DNA from 2 places in the Comamonas brasiliensis genome. Region 2 is predicted to be linked to the other one. Evidence: riboswitches for the same ligand, from Rfam matches in the RefSeq annotation. Region 2 holds a riboswitch; the other holds the start of a gene.
What was found. Region 2 has a riboswitch for glycine ahead of DJFAAGMI_RS20565 (trimeric intracellular cation channel family protein). Riboswitches for the same ligand answer to the same signal wherever they lie in the genome.

Region 1 (7,588 bases), on a different contig from region 2:
GGATGGTGGCCCGCAACTACCAGACCACGGACAACGCCTATGTGGCCGGCAATGTGGTGCAGATCACGCCCCAGGTCGGCGGCACCGTGATCAGCATCGGCGCCGACGATACCGACTATGTCCGGGCCGGCCAGCTGCTGGTGCAGCTGGACCCTGCCGACTATCTGGTGCAGCTGGCCCAGGCCGAGTCGCAGCTGGCCCAGACCGCGCGCCAGACCCGCACCCTGTATGCCAACAACGCCCCGCTGGCCGCCCAGGTGGCCCAGCGCGAAGCCGATCTGCTGCGCCTCAAGGCCGATGCCGCGAAGGCCAACGACGATGTGGCACGCCGCCGCCCGCTCACGGCCACCGGCGCCGTGGGCAAGGAAGAGTTTGACCATGCCAAGGCCCTGGCCACGGCCGCCAGCAACGCCGTGGCGGCCGCAGAAGCCGCCGTGCGTGCTGCCAAGGCCCAGCTGACAGCCGCCGAAGCCCAGACCAAGGGCACGACGGCCGAGGACTTCCCGGCCGTCATGGCGGCCGCAGCCAAGGTGCGCGAGGCCTATCTGGCCCTGCAGCGCACGCGACTGATCGCGCCCGTGGACGGCTTTGTGGCCAAGCGCGGCGTGCAACTGGGCCAGCGCGTGGCCGCCGGCTCGCCGCTGCTGACCGTGGTCGATCTGCACAAGCTCTGGGTGGATGCCAACTTCAAGGAAAGCCAGCTGGCCGATCTGCGCATGGGCCAGAAGGTGGAGCTAACCGCCGACGTCTACGGCGACAAGACCAGCTATGAAGGCAAGGTCGTGGGCCTGGGCGCGGGCACGGGTGCGGCGTTTGCGCTGCTGCCCGCGCAGAACGCCACAGGCAACTGGATCAAGGTGGTGCAGCGCGTTCCCGTGCGCATCAGCCTCGAGCCCGAAGCGCTCAAGCAGCACCCGCTGCGTGTGGGCCTGTCCATGGACGTGAAGGTCGATATCCGCGACAAGGACGGCCAGGCCCTAGCCAGCACGCCGCGCACCGAGCCCGTGGCCCAGACCACCGTCTATGACGGCAGCCTGGCCCAGGCCGAGCAGCGCATCCAGCACATCATCGCGGGCGACAAGCTGCCGGCGCTGACCCAGCTGGCCGATCTGCCCGCCCCGGCCGCAGCCGCTCAGCCCGCAGCCCAGGCTGCGCAATAAGACGCGGAATCAGACATGACTTCCACGACCTCTGACGACCCCGGAGCGGGCGCCTCGCCACCGGCTGCGGCGGCCCGCCCCATGCCGCCAGCCATCGCCCCGCTCAAGGGCGCGCAGCTCGCTCTGGGCACGCTGGCACTATCGCTGGCCACCTTCATGAACGTGCTGGACTCCTCCATCGCCAACGTGGCCATTCCGGCCATCTCCGGCGATGTGGGCGTCAGCCCCAGCCAGGGCACCTGGGTCATCACCAGTTTTGGTGTGGCCAATGCCATCTCCGTGCCGCTGACGGGCTGGCTCACCCAGCGCTTCGGCGCCGTGCGCCTGTTCACCATGAGCGTGCTGCTGTTCGTGCTGACCTCCTGGCTCTGCGGCTTTGCCTCCTCGCTCGAGATGCTGGTGCTGTTCCGCGTGCTGCAAGGCGCCGTGGCCGGCCCCATGATTCCGCTGTCGCAGACCCTGCTGCTGTCCAGTTATCCGCCCGCCAAGGCCGGTGTGGCGCTTTCGCTCTGGGGCGTGACGACCTTGGTCGCGCCCGTGGTCGGGCCACTGCTGGGCGGCTGGATCACGGACAATATTTCCTGGCCCTGGATCTTCTACATCAACGTGCCCGTGGGCCTGCTCTCGGCCCTCATGACCTGGAGCATCTACCGCAACCGCGAAACGCCCACGCGCAAGCTGCCAATCGACACCGTGGGCCTGTCCCTGCTCGTGCTCTGGGTGGCGGCGCTGCAGTTGATGCTGGACAAGGGCAAAGAACTGGACTGGTTTGCCTCCAATGAAATCATCGCCTTTGCGGTGATCGCTGTCGTGGCCTTTGCCGTGTTCGTGGTCTGGGAGCTGACCGACGCCCATCCCGTCGTCGATCTGCGCCTGTTCAAGCGACGCAACTTTGCGGCCGGCTCGATCGCACTGTCCATCGCCTATGGTCTGTTCTTCGGCAATGTGGTGCTGCTGCCGCTGTGGCTGCAGCAATGGATGGGCTACACCTCCACCTCGGCCGGCCTGGCCCTGGCGCCGGTGGGCCTGCTGGCCATCCTGCTCACGCCCATGGTGGGTCGCAAGGTCGGAGTCTGGGATCCGCGCAAGATGGCCACGATTGCCTTCATCGTGTTTGCCATGGTGCTGTGGATGCGCTCGAAGTTCACCGTGGAGACCGACTTCGCCCACATCCTGATCCCCACGCTGATCCAAGGGGGCGCCATGGCCTTCTTCTTCATTCCGCTGACCACCATCACGCTGAGCGGACTGACACCGGACCGCATTCCTGCCGCCGCAGGTCTGTCCAACTTCGTGCGGATCACGGCCGGTGCCATGGGCACCTCGATTGCCACCACGCTCTGGGAAAGCCGGGCGTCCATGCACCATGCGCATCTGACCGAGCTGCTGGTACAGGGCCAGGGCACGTTTGCCAGCACGGTCAGAAACCTGCAGGCAGCAGGCATGAGTGCCGAGCAGGCCTATGCCCAGATCAACCGGCTGATCGATCAGCAGGCCTTCACGCGGGCCGCCGACGATATCTTTCTGGCGTCGTCCTTTCTGTTCCTGAGCCTGATCGTGCTGATCTGGTTCACCAAGCGCCCGGCCTCTGCCGCAGGAGCCTCCGACGCGGCCGCCGGCGCACACTGACAAACTTCAGACAAAATTGGCTGGAAGCGATTGACCCACAATCGCTTCCAGCTATTTTTTTGATAGCTTCTAGGCGCCGGCAGACTGCTTGTCCAGGCGCCGCAAAAAAACCTGCAGCTCCTTGACGACCTGGGCATCGCCCTTTGTCTGGGCGCAGCTCAGCCCTTGCTGCCAGGCGGCGCGCGCTGCCTGTGCATCACCCAGCGCCAGCTCCACCTTGCCCAACTGCTTCCAGGCGACGGAGTATTGGGCATCCAGCGCCGTGGCCTTGCGCAGATGCTCGCGCGCCACTGCCATCTGCTCCTCGTCGGCATAGGCCTTGCCCAGGGTATAGCGCAGCAGCGCACCGTCCTTGCCGGCTGCCAGCATGCTCTCCAGATTGCGAACCATGGGATTCATGTGTATTTGCTCCTCAGGCAGCGAGTGTCGCATTCGCCGCATCCGATCATGGGAATGGCCGCTGCCGCGATACGGCCTCTTGCAAATCGGCTCTTGCAGCGCTGCAAACCGTCCCAAACTGCAGCCAATGTCCCACTCAGGCGCCCGATCTTGTTTAGCAAACCAAGCCTCACCACCCCCATCGCCGACTACGAGGACTCGCCTCAATACTCGGGCGGGCGCTTTCGCAACACGCATCCACGTCCGGCCAACAGCCCCAAGCCAGATGCCGGGACGCTATGGAAGTTCTTCTTCAACAAGCCGGCCGATTCCGAGCCTGGCAAGGCACTGCCCGTTCTGCCGCTGAGCACGGCCGAGCTGGACCTCGCGCCCGAGCGCAGCCTGTATCGCCTGGGCCATTCGACCTTGCTGATGAAGCTGCGCGGCGGCTGGTGGCTGACGGACCCGGTGTTTTCCGAGCGTGCCTCCCCACTGTCGTTTGCCGGCCCCAAGCGCTTTCATGCCCCGCCGATCGCTCTGGACGAGTTGCCTGCCTTGCGCGGCGTACTGCTCTCGCATGATCACTACGATCACCTGGACCGCGCCACCATCCGCGTGCTTGCGCCCAAGGTGGGCATTTTTCTCTGCCCTTTGGGAGTGGGAGACAGACTGGCGGCCTGGGGCGTTCCGGCCGACAAGATCGTGCAGCACGACTGGTGGCAGGGCAGCGAGGTTGACGGCCTGCGTTTCACGGCCACGCCAGCCCAGCATTTCTCGGGGCGCAGCCTGCGTGACGGCAACCGTACGCTCTGGGCGTCCTGGACCATAGAAGACCGCCAGGCCGACAGGCCGCTGCGCGTCTTCTTCAGCGGCGATGGCGGCTATTTCGACGGTTTTGCCGAAATCGGCAGGCGCTTCGGCCCCTTCGATGTCACGCTGATGGAAACCGGCGCCTACGACGCCCACTGGCCCTATGTCCACATGCACCCGGCGCAGACCGTGCAGGCCCACCGGGATCTCGGTGGCCAATGGCTGCTGCCTATACACAACGGCACTTTCAACCTGGCCATGCATGCCTGGTGGGACCCGTTCGAGCAGATCCTGAGCCTGGGCAGACAGCACGGCATAGAGATTGCCACCCCCATGATGGGCGAGCGCCTGGACCTGGGCGCTCCGCATGCGGGCTCGGCCTGGTGGCGTGCCTGCGCCGAGGCCGACAGCAAGAGACTGGATCTGCGCCCGGCACAACCCTGAAGGTGCAGCCCGCATGGCCGACAATGGCCTCATGGACATTTCGCGCACCTCATACCTTGCCGCCTGCGCCGCCGCTCTGACCAGCTTGCTGCTCGGGGGCTGCACCCACCTCTTTGATGGCAGCCGGCTCAAACCGGATCCGGCGGCCGACGCACCGGCTATCGTTTCTGCGCAGCCCGAGCGGACGCCGGCTCCGGTTGCACCCCTGGATGCGCAGTCCAAGCCGCCACGGAGCACGGAATGGCCTGCCTGGATCAAGGCAGATTGCACGCCCCCTGCCCAGCTCGACCAGCAACCCCGGCCGCGCCGCCACACCACGCCGCACGTCAGTCACCACTGGTTCCCGAACGGGCTGGAGACCACGGTGGTCTTCCGCCTGGAAGTCACGGCTCAAGGTCAGCTCGGCCGTGTGGCCTACCAGCCCGCCGATACCGATCCCCGCATCGTGAAGTCCATACTGCGCTCGCTCGAACGCTGGCAGTTCAAGCCCGCCATGCGCCAGGGCCAGCCCGTGACGGCCTGCTTCGAGCAGCGCTACGAACTGGTGTTTCCGCGTGTGCAGGAGATCGATCCCGAGCCCAAGCCGGTCTTGAACACCGCTCCGCAGTGAGGACGCAAGCACGGAGCGGACGATGCATGCTCGAAAACCCCAAAATCCATCCGATTCGGTGGAACAGGCCCCTTGCCCACCGCTAGAATCGCCAACGTCAGGAGAGAGTGCCCGCAGCTGAAGCTGCCTTGCACCGCCGAAGGCGCAGACCCCCACCCGGAGTCAAAACGCTCAGGCAAAAGGACTGACAAGCGCTGCCAGGTGTGCAAACCTGCAGCGTCCCTTGCTGGAGAGAGATGCAGGCCGTCATTTCATATGTGCGCCGGCATCCACCGAAGGAGCAAGCTGCCCGATGCAATGCGGGCAGTGAATCTCTCAGGTAAAGCGGACAGCAGGGCAAGCCCGCCACGCATGGCCCAGCCATGCATGGCCACTCATTTTGGTTTGACCACCGGAGCGCTTGCCTGTGACTGCTGCTGACACCTCTTCCGATCTGCGTTCCACACCGCTGTTTGCCCTGCACCAGAAACTGGGTGCCCGCATGGTGCCGTTTGCCGGCTATTCCATGCCCGTGCAATACCCTCAAGGCCTGATGGCCGAGCACCTGCACACCCGCAAGGCCGCCGGCCTGTTCGATGTCTCGCACATGGGCCAGCTGCTGCTGCGAGGCCCCGATGCCGCCGCCGCGCTCGAATCGCTGATGCCCGTCGATGTCATGGACCTGGGCCTGCACAAACAGCGTTACGGCCTGCTGCTCGATGAGCAAGGGGGCATTCTGGACGACCTGATGTTCGTCAACCGTGGCGAAGATCTGTTCCTCATCGTCAATGGCGCCTGCAAAGAGGCCGATATCGCCCATATCCAGAGCCGCATCGCCAGCCGCTGCGAGGTCATTCCTCTGCCCGAGCGCGCCTTGCTGGCCCTGCAAGGCCCGCAAGCCGCCACAGCCCTCGCGCGCCTGATTCCCGGTGTGACAGCTCTGGTCTTCATGACCGGCAACTACTTCGACTGGCAAGGCCATGCGCTCTACATCACGCGCAGCGGCTATACGGGCGAGGACGGTTTTGAAATCTCCCTGCCCGGCGAAGCGGCAACAGCCTTTGCCGAGGCGTTGCTGGCCCAGCCCGAGGTGGCCCCCATCGGTCTGGGTGCGCGCAACTCGCTGCGCCTTGAAGCCGGACTTTGCCTGTATGGCAACGACATCGACACCAGCACCACGCCCGTCGAAGCCGCGCTGAACTGGGCCATGCAGAAGGTGCGCCGCAGCGGCGGCGAACGCGAGGGTGGCTTTCCCGGTGCAGCCATCGTGCTGGAGCAATTGCAGAACCCGCAATCGCTGCGCCGCAAGCGCGTGGGCCTGATTGCGCTGGAGCGCATTCCCGTGCGCGAGCCCGCCGTGCTGGAGAACATGGACGGACAGCATATCGGCCACATCACCAGCGGCCTGCTCAGCCCCACGCTCAACCAGCCCGTGGCGCTGGCCTATGTCGAGCCCGACTACGCCGCCATCGATACGGAAATATTCGCCATGGTGCGCGGCAAGCCCGTGCCCATGAAAGTGGTCGCCACGCCCTTCGTTCCCACCCGCTATCACCGCGGCTAGGTCTGCCGCCGCGGATGAGACGGGCCAGTTTGCCAAACAGCGGCCAGAACACCGCTAAAGTGCGAACTGGACCTTTCTCAAACAACACCCGATTCCCCTGAATCCCCATCTGGAGCTTTTCATGAGCATCAAGTATTCCAAAGAACACGAGTGGATCAACGCCGCTGACACCAATGCCGCCATCGTCGGCATCACCGTACACGCACAGGATGCGCTGGGCGATGTGGTGTTTGTGGACCTGCCTGCCGTGGGCTCCACCTTCAAGGCCGGCGATGTCGCGGGCGTGGTCGAATCCGTCAAGGCCGCCGCCGATGTCTACATGCCCGTGACCGGCGAGATCGTCGAAGTCAACGAAGCCCTGCGCGATGACCCGTCGCTCGCCAACAGCGATCCGCTGGCCGCAGGCTGGTTCTTCAAGGTCAAGATGAGCAATGTGGGCGAGCTCGAAGGTCTGATGGAAGAGACCGCCTACAACGACTTCGCCAAGGACAACTAAGCATATCAACGGCCCTCGCTTTGCGAAGGCCGTTTTTGCATGCAGCCATGAGCACCATCCAGTATTTCGACGATCCGGAAGTAGGTCTCGCCCGCGAGACCAGCCACCCGGCCTTTGTGCGCATCGCGACCCAGGACTTCTACTACGACTGCGGTGACGACTTCAGCCCCTTCGGCAACGATGACGGCAGCGACACACTGGCCGCACTTGAAGAGTGGTACCAGGAGCAGACGGGCGGCAAGCCCGCCAGGGCGCTGCGTTTTTTGCAGCAGCAACTGAGCGACTGGGATCTGCCAGTGCCCGAGGACATGCTGGCTCATGACGATGCGGCCAAGGCCCAATGGCTGGCCAGCGACGACATGAACCAGAGCTATCTGCGCTCGGTCTGCCGCGCCCACGTAGCCACGGCCTTTGGCCAGTTCAAGATCACGGGCAGCATCGATGCCGATCTGCACCAGCAGGCACTGCTTGCCCTGGCCTGCCAGCAATGGCTGAACACCGTGGCACGCAGCAAATAT
Region 2 (7,588 bases):
CCTGCAGATGCCGGCCTTCGAAATCCAGCGACTGGCCCTCATGGCTGCGCGCCAGAATTTCGCGCCAGATCTCGATGAACTCGGCCGATTGCTCGTAGCGTGTCGCATGGTCGAGGAACACGCCATCGCCCTCCAGTTCGGCCTGATCGCCGCCTGTAACCAGATTGATCAGCAGACGTCCGCCCGAGAGGCGGTCAAAGCTGGCCGCCATGCGTGCAGCCAGGCTGGGCTGATGCAGTCCGGGACGCACGGCCACCAGGAACTTGAGGCGCTTGGTGACGGGCAGCAGGCTGGACGCCACTACCCAGGGGTCTTCGCAGGAGCGGCCCGTGGGAATCAGCACGCCCTCGTAACCCAGGCTGTCGGCTGCCACGGCCACCTGCTTGACATAGTCATGACTCAGCTGGCGTGCGCCTTCGCTGCTGCCCAGGTAGCGGGCATCACCATGGGTGGGAATGAACCAGAACACTTGCATGACGAAATCTCCTTGAACCTTATTTAGAACCTGGATGCCACGGCGGGCGTGATGGATGAAGTGGCCGGACTTGCCTGGCCATGGCTGGCGTATTCCGCCGCCGTGGGCTGCCAGACGATGTCAGCCACCTTCACCTGGCGCTGAATCACGCCCAGACGAAAAAAGGCGTCGGCCACGCGCTGCTGCTCGACCACCATGGCCGGATTGAGCAGCGTGGTCGGCGAGCTGGGCCTGCGGCCGATGAAGCGGCTGACCACATTCGCGTCCAGACCGCTGAAGGCGGCCAGCAGCTGCACGGCCTCCTTGCGCGAGGCCTGCACCAGTTGGTCGGCACGCGTGAGCTCGTCGAACAAGGCCTTGATGAGCTGTGGATGGTGCTCGACCAGGCCACGCGAGGCCAGATAGAAGGAGTTGTTGCCCGTCAGACCTTCGCCGCTGCTGAGCGCTCGTGTTCGGATGCTCAGCTCGGTGGCCGCGTAGAAGGGGTCCCAGATGGCCCAGGCATCGACGCTGCAGCGCTCGAACGCGGCGCGTGCATCGGCCGGAGCGAGATACACGGGCTGGACGTCGGCCCAGGCAATACCTGCCTTGTCCAGCGCGCGCACCAGCAGGTAGTGGGCGCTTGAGCCTTTTTGCAGTGCCACGCGCCGGCCTTTGAGGTCGGACAGTGACTTCAGCGGCGAGTCGGCCAGCACCAGAATGGCCGAGCTTTCCGGCTTGGGAGGCTCGGCACCGACATAGCGCAGGTCCTTGCCTGCAGCCTGGGCAAACACGGGCGGCGAATCGCCGGTCAGACCGAAGTCCAGGCTGCCGGCCGACAGCGCCTCCAGCAGCTGCGGCCCGGCCGGGAACTCCAGCCAGCTGATCCTGGTGCCCGGAAAGCGCTTTTCCAGCACGCCATGCTGCTTGAGCACGACCAGGTTGACGGCCGACTTCTGATAGCCGATGCGCAGCTGTGCCGGAGCAGCCACGGCCGGCGCAGGCTGGGCCAGCGCATCGTCGGCGTAATAGGCAGCCAGGGTCCAGCTGAAAGCCGTGGTGCCCAGCAGCTGCAGCGCCTGACGGCGACCGCGCCGGAAACGGGGTGAAGTGGATGCAGAACTCATGGCGGTGGCGGCCTGTCTCAGCGGCTGGCCAGCAGATCCACGGGAGCGGCATGCAGCAGATTTAGCTTCTTGGGGATCAGCTTGAGATCGAAGAAGGTGTCGGCAATCTTTTGCTGCTCGCCCAGGATTTCGGCATTCACGGCCTTGGTGCCGAATTCGGTACGGTTCAGATACAGCTCGGTCACGGCGGTGTCCAGGCCCAGGATCTGCGACAGCTCGGCAGCGGCAGCGCTCTTGTTCTTGCTGGCCCAGGCATCGATGGCGGCGATTTCCTCGATCGCGATGCGCAGTACATCGGCATTGCGGCTTGCATAGTCGCGCGAGGTGAAGTAGTAGGCACGGTTGTTGACCACGCCCCTGGCATCGGCCAGCAGGCGCGCATCCAGGGTCTTCTGCGCCGAGGCCAGGAACGGATCCCAGATCACCCAGGCGTCGACCGAGCCCTTCTCGAAGGCGGCCCGCGCATCGGGCGGCGCCAGAAAGACCGACTGCACATCGCCGTACTTGAGACCATGCTTTTCCAGCAGCTTGACCAGGAAGTAATGGACGTTGGAGCCCTTGTTGTAGGCAATGCGCTTGCCCTTGAGATCGGCCACGCTGCGGATCGCCGAGCCCTTGGGCACGATCACGGCTTCCAGGCCCGGACGTGCCACCGTGGCACCCGCATAGACCAGGGGCGCACCGGCGGCCTGGGCGAAGATCGGCGGAGCCTCGCCCACATCGCCGAAGTCGATGGAGCCCACATTGAGCGCCTCCAGCTGTACGGGGCCGGCGTTGAACTCGACCCAGCGCACGGCCACGCCCAGCGGGGTCAGGCGCTTTTCCAGGGTGCCGCGATTCTTGAGAATCGACAGCCAGCCTTTTTGATGGCCCACGCGCAGCACGCGCTGCCCGCCTGCCGTGCCATTGCCTTGCTGCGCATGCAGTCCGCCCGAGGCCAGCGCCAGCGCCGAAGCTGCCGTACCCGCCAGCCACTGACGGCGTGTGGTGTTCAGCAATTGCGACGAAATGACGACAGAAGTGTTGTTGCGATCGGTCATGAGAAATCAATCCTTGGAGCTTGCAGTCCACACACTTCAGGCGCACCTTTGGCCTGATTTCAGGCGCAACTCGGCCTTCGCAGTGCGGGGACTGCTATCAAAAACAGAGACATGGAGAAATGGGCGCCGCCCCATCAGTGAAGCAGCAAGCAAGGGGCGCCCCGCAGCGATGCTGCCGTCCCCTCGGGGGAAGCCGCGTGCGGCTCAGGGGGGCGCTAGTTCAAACGCTACATCGCACGTCGGCAAACGCGATGCTTTCAAAGTCATTGGCGGCAGCCCACTGGGCACTGCGGCGCAGATCGGTGGCCAGCAACTGGGCGGCATCCTCGACGCGTTCGGCAATCTCGGGGGCCAGGCCATAACCGCCTTCGGGCAGCAGGGGTACACCCTGGTCGGTGGCATAGATGCCCGGCAGTATGTGGCGTGCGCCAAGCGACTGCAGCACTGGGCGCAGTGCGTAGTCCAGCGCCAGCATATGGTGGGGGCTGCCGCCCGTGGCCAGGGGCAGGACCAGCTTGCCCTTGAGCGCCGTCTGCGGCAGCACATCGAGAAACACCTTGAGCAGACCGCTGTAGGCTGCCTTGTAGACGGGGGTGGCCACCACCACCGCATCGGCCCGGGCCACGCGCTCGGTCACGGCACGAATCTCGGCATGATCGAAGCGGGCATGCAGCAGGGCCGCGGGGTCCAGCTGGTTGAGCTGCAGCACGGGCTCGGTGTTCAGACCCTGGGCCTGGAGACGCGCGGCCACGGCATTGAGCAGGGCACTGGAGCGCGAGGGCTGCGAGGGACTACCGGCAATCAGCAAAATCGACATGGCTTGGCTCTATCTTTTTGTTATTGCAAAGACAGGAGCACTCATCGCGCTCCCGTCCTGCGTTTCGCTTATTTCTTGGTGTAGATCTGGTCGAAGCTGCCGCCATCGGCGAAGTGAGCCTTGTCTGCCGCGGCCCAGCCGCCAAAAGCCTTGTCGATGGTGAACAGCTCCAGCTTGGGGAACTGGCTCGCGAACTCGGCGGCCACCTTGGCATCGGTCGGACGGTAGAAGTTCTTGCCAGCGATGCGCTGGGCCTCTTCAGAGTACAGATACTTCAGATAGGCCTCGGCCACGGTGCGCGTGCCCTTTTTATCGACCACCTTGTCGACCACGGCCACCGAAGGCTCGGCCAGGATGGACAGCGAAGGCGCGACGATCTGGAACTTTTCTGGGCCGAACTCCTTGAGCGCCAGATAGGCCTCGTTCTCCCAGGCCAGCAGCACATCGCCCAGACCGCGCTGCACAAAGGTCACGGTGGAGCCACGCGCGCCAGTGTCCAGCACGGGCACGTTCTTGTAGAGCTTGGTGATGAAATCCTTGGCCTGTGCATCGCCGCCGTATTTGCGCTTGGCAAATTCCCAGGCCGCCAGATAGTTCCAGCGTGCACCACCCGAGGTCTTGGGGTTGGGCGTGATCACCTGGATGCCGGGCTTGACCAGATCGTCCCAGTCCTTGATGCCCTTGGGATTGCCCTTTTTGACCAGGAAGACGATGGTGGAACTGTAGGGCGCGCTGTTGTGCGGCAGGCGCTTTTGCCAGTCGGCCTTGACATTGCCGTTCTTGACCAGGGCGTCGATATCGCCGGCCAGTGCCAGCGTGGCCACATCGGCCTCGATACCGTCGATGATGGAGCGTGCCTGCTTGCCCGAGCCTCCATGCGACTGCTTGATGGTCACATCCTGGTTCTGCGTGGCCTTCCAGTGCTTGGCGAACGCCTGGTTGTAGTTCACATAGAGCTCACGTGTCGGGTCGTAGGAGACGTTGAGCAGTTGCACGCCAGTCTGCGCAAAAGCGGGCAATGTGGGCAGAGCCGAGAGGGTCAAGCCAGCAATCAGACCGGCAGCCAGAGGAAACTTGATAAAGTTGCGACGATTTTTCATTGGACTGTGTTCTTGGAGTGAATGGATAACGGGCTTCTGCCCCGTTGCTGCGCATTCTTGAGCCGCATTCTTAAAACTCAAACTACTAAGATTTCAGTTTGTTATTACCCAAACATCTGAGATCAACCAAGAGGACCCTACACATGGCACGTACCGTTCACTGCATCAAGCTTGGTCAAGACGCTGAAGGCCTGGATTTCCCTCCTGCTCCCGGCGAACTGGGCAAGCGCATCTATGAAAGCGTGAGCAAGCAGGCCTGGGCCGACTGGCTCAAGCACCAGACCATGCTGATCAATGAAAACCGCCTGAACCTGGCCGATGCCCGTGCCCGCCAATACCTGGCCCGCCAGATGGAAAACCATTTCTTTGGCGGCGGCGCAGATGCCGCAGCAGGCTACGTGCCTCCCAGCGCCGAGTAATTTCGGTCGATCTGGACACCAAGCCCCCTGGCCCAGGCCTCGGGGCTTTTTTCTTGCGGGCTGTCGAACAGCCAACCGGTGAGACCGAGGGCACGCCCAGGGGTGCCCGAGGCCGGCAGTCGCAAAACTGCTCAAACCCAATTGATACAGGTATTAACCCGAATACGGTCGCTGGAACTGGCTAGAATCGCGCCCATCCCGCGGGAGAGCGGAACCTGTCAACGGTTCCCGCCGAAGGCGCAAACTCCCATAATCGCTCAGGCAATAAGTACCGCAGGTGGGTCTGACAGGACCCGGATATCGCCAACTGGAGAGCAGCCCGCGACCACAAGTCTGCAGGGCTCACCGAAGGGGCAAGCATGCGCACCGCGAAGGTGCCCATGTGCAACTCTCAGGTAAAAGGACAGCGGGAGAGGCAAGCCGGACACTCCCGCTGATGCGAGTGGCTGGTCTATTTTCAAATGCCTTCATGCTTCCCTCCATCTCTTTGCTGGACTCGTTCCAGGCCTCCAACTTCACCGTCATGCTGGTCATCTATCTGGTGGCCATTACCGCCGAAGCCATGTCCGGCGCCCTTGCTGCAGGCCGGCGCAATATGGACATCTTTGGCGTCGTGGTCATCGCCTTCGTCACCGCGCTGGGCGGTGGCACCATCCGCGACATGGTGCTGGGCCATTACCCCATAGGCTGGACCCAGCACCCCGAATATGTGTATCTGGTCATCAGCTTCGGCCTGCTGACCACGGTGATCGCGCGCCATATGCACCGCCTCAAGCAGGTGTTTCTGCTGCTGGATGCCATGGGCCTGATCGCCTTTTCACTGATCGGCTGCAACACGGCACTGGAGCTTGGCTACCCGACCATCGTCATCATCATGGCCGGCATGATTACCGGCATCAGCGGCGGCATTTTGCGTGACGTGCTCTGCAACCAGGTCCCCGTGGTGTTCCGCCGTGAGCTGTATGCCAGCGTGTCGCTGTCCGTATGCCTGATGTTCCTGGGCCTGCGCTATCTGGAGGTAAGCTCCAATATCAGCACCCTTGTCTGTTTTGGAGGCGGTCTGGCCTTCCGTCTGGCCGCCATTCGTTTCAAGTGGCGCCTGCCGGTTTTCTCTTACCAGCAGCGCTGGGAGTGATCCAGACTCCCCCTGTGGCGCTGCGCGCCTTCCCCCTCTCTTGCTACGCAGGAGGGGGACGCAGCCATCGCTGCGGGGCGGCCCTTGCTTGGCTGCTCTGAACTAGACTGCGCCTGCATTACCCATGTAGTTTCACTTTCCATGTCTGAACCGATCACATGGATGCCGGATGGCACCCCCTACAACACCCGATTTGGCGACCGCTATCACAGCGAGCTAGGCGGCCTTGACCAAGCCCGACAGGTCTTTCTCGGCGGCTGCGGTCTGCCTGCTGCCTGGGCTGCTGCGGCTCAGTGGCGCATTCTGGAAACCGGCTTCGGCTTGGGCCTGAACTTTCTCGTCACCTGGGCGGCGTGGAAAGCCGACCCGAGACGCCCGCGCATGCTGCATTTTGTCTCGGTGGAAGCCCACCCGGTCTCGCGCGAGGATCTGCTCAAGTCCTTGCCCACCGACGAGACACTGCGTCCGCTTGGCGAGCAACTGGCCGCGCAATGGTGGGGGCTGCTGCCCGGCGTGCACCGCCTCTCCTTCGACGACGGCCAATTGCTGCTGACGCTCTATATAGGCGACGCCAAGACCATGTTGCGCAAGCAGCAGCTGACGGCAGACAGTGTGTACCTGGATGGCTTTTCTCCCCAGCTCAACCCCGAAATGTGGGACGAAGAAGCCATGAAGAACATTGCCCGCCATTGCCGCCGGGGTACCCAACTGGCCACCTGGTGCGTGGCCGGCCATGTACGCCAGGCGCTCAAGGCTCAGGGTTTTGAAGTCAAGAAGCGCGCCGGCGTGCCACCCAAACGCCATAACCTGCATGCCACCTACAACCCGGCCTGGGAACCGCGCCATCGCAGCGACGGCCTGCCTGCGCCGGTGAGCCAGGCCGGTCGCTGTCTGGTGCTGGGTGCGGGTCTGGCCGGTGCCGCCGCCGCCGCCAGCCTGGCCAGGCGCGGCTGGGAAGTGACCGTGCTGGATGCGGCGGCCGCGCCTGCTGCAGGGGCCTCGGGCCTGCCCGCCGGCCTGTTCTGCCCGCATATTTCGCCCGACGACAGCGTCCTGTCGCGCCTGTCCAGAAGCGGCGTGCGCACAACGCTACAGAATCTGCTGCAACTGAGCCAGGCAAACAAACTGCAACCGTCCCGGGACTGGGCTCATGACGGGGTGCTTGAACACGACCTGAACGAGCCTTCCCATCTGCCCAGGTCATGGTTGCAGCCCGCAAGCGATACCTACCCCTGGGGTCTGCACTGGAGCGCACCCGTGCAGCCGGCTCAGCTGGCTGCGGCCCATCTGCCCGCAGACAGTCAGGCCGTCTGGCATGAGCAGGCCGGCTGGGTGCGCCCTGCTCAACTGGTGCATGCGCTGCTGCAATCGCCCGGAATTCATTGGCAAGGTCATGCCTCGGCCTCAAGGCTGCTGCGCGATCCCCTGCGCCAGCTCTGGCAAGTGCAGGATGCCCAGGGCCAGACCCTGGCCGAAGCACCGATGCTGGTGCTGGC

Region 1: linked by a shared signal. The riboswitch ahead of gcvT (glycine cleavage system aminomethyltransferase GcvT) and the one ahead of DJFAAGMI_RS20565 (trimeric intracellular cation channel family protein) in region 2 are both predicted to bind glycine.

What each region holds. Positions count from the first base shown of each region.
Region 1 is NZ_JAANES010000001.1:1,096,285-1,103,872, reverse strand. Features, by position in the region: gene DJFAAGMI_RS04960 (HlyD/EmrA/EmrK family protein) at 1-1,160, shown strand, start outside; gene DJFAAGMI_RS04955 (DHA2 family efflux MFS transporter permease subunit) at 1,176-2,789, shown strand; gene DJFAAGMI_RS04950 (hypothetical protein) at 2,859-3,188, opposite strand; gene DJFAAGMI_RS04945 (MBL fold metallo-hydrolase) at 3,339-4,421, shown strand; gene DJFAAGMI_RS04940 (energy transducer TonB) at 4,435-5,031, shown strand; glycine riboswitch at 5,120-5,228, shown strand; glycine riboswitch at 5,248-5,373, shown strand; gene gcvT (glycine cleavage system aminomethyltransferase GcvT) at 5,438-6,574, shown strand; gene gcvH (glycine cleavage system protein GcvH) at 6,696-7,070, shown strand; gene DJFAAGMI_RS04925 (MolR family transcriptional regulator) at 7,118-7,588, shown strand, end outside.
Region 2 is NZ_JAANES010000005.1:317,442-325,029, reverse strand. Features, by position in the region: gene ssuD (FMNH2-dependent alkanesulfonate monooxygenase) at 1-475, opposite strand, end outside; gene DJFAAGMI_RS20590 (aliphatic sulfonate ABC transporter substrate-binding protein) at 499-1,581, opposite strand; gene DJFAAGMI_RS20585 (sulfonate ABC transporter substrate-binding protein) at 1,599-2,621, opposite strand; gene ssuE (NADPH-dependent FMN reductase) at 2,842-3,438, opposite strand; gene DJFAAGMI_RS20575 (sulfate ABC transporter substrate-binding protein) at 3,507-4,538, opposite strand; gene DJFAAGMI_RS20570 (oxidative damage protection protein) at 4,682-4,957, shown strand; glycine riboswitch at 5,149-5,241, shown strand; glycine riboswitch at 5,255-5,374, shown strand; gene DJFAAGMI_RS20565 (trimeric intracellular cation channel family protein) at 5,427-6,092, shown strand; gene mnmC (bifunctional tRNA (5-methylaminomethyl-2-thiouridine)(34)-methyltransferase MnmC2/FAD-dependent 5-carboxymethylaminomethyl-2-thiouridine(34) oxidoreductase MnmC1) at 6,234-7,588, shown strand, end outside.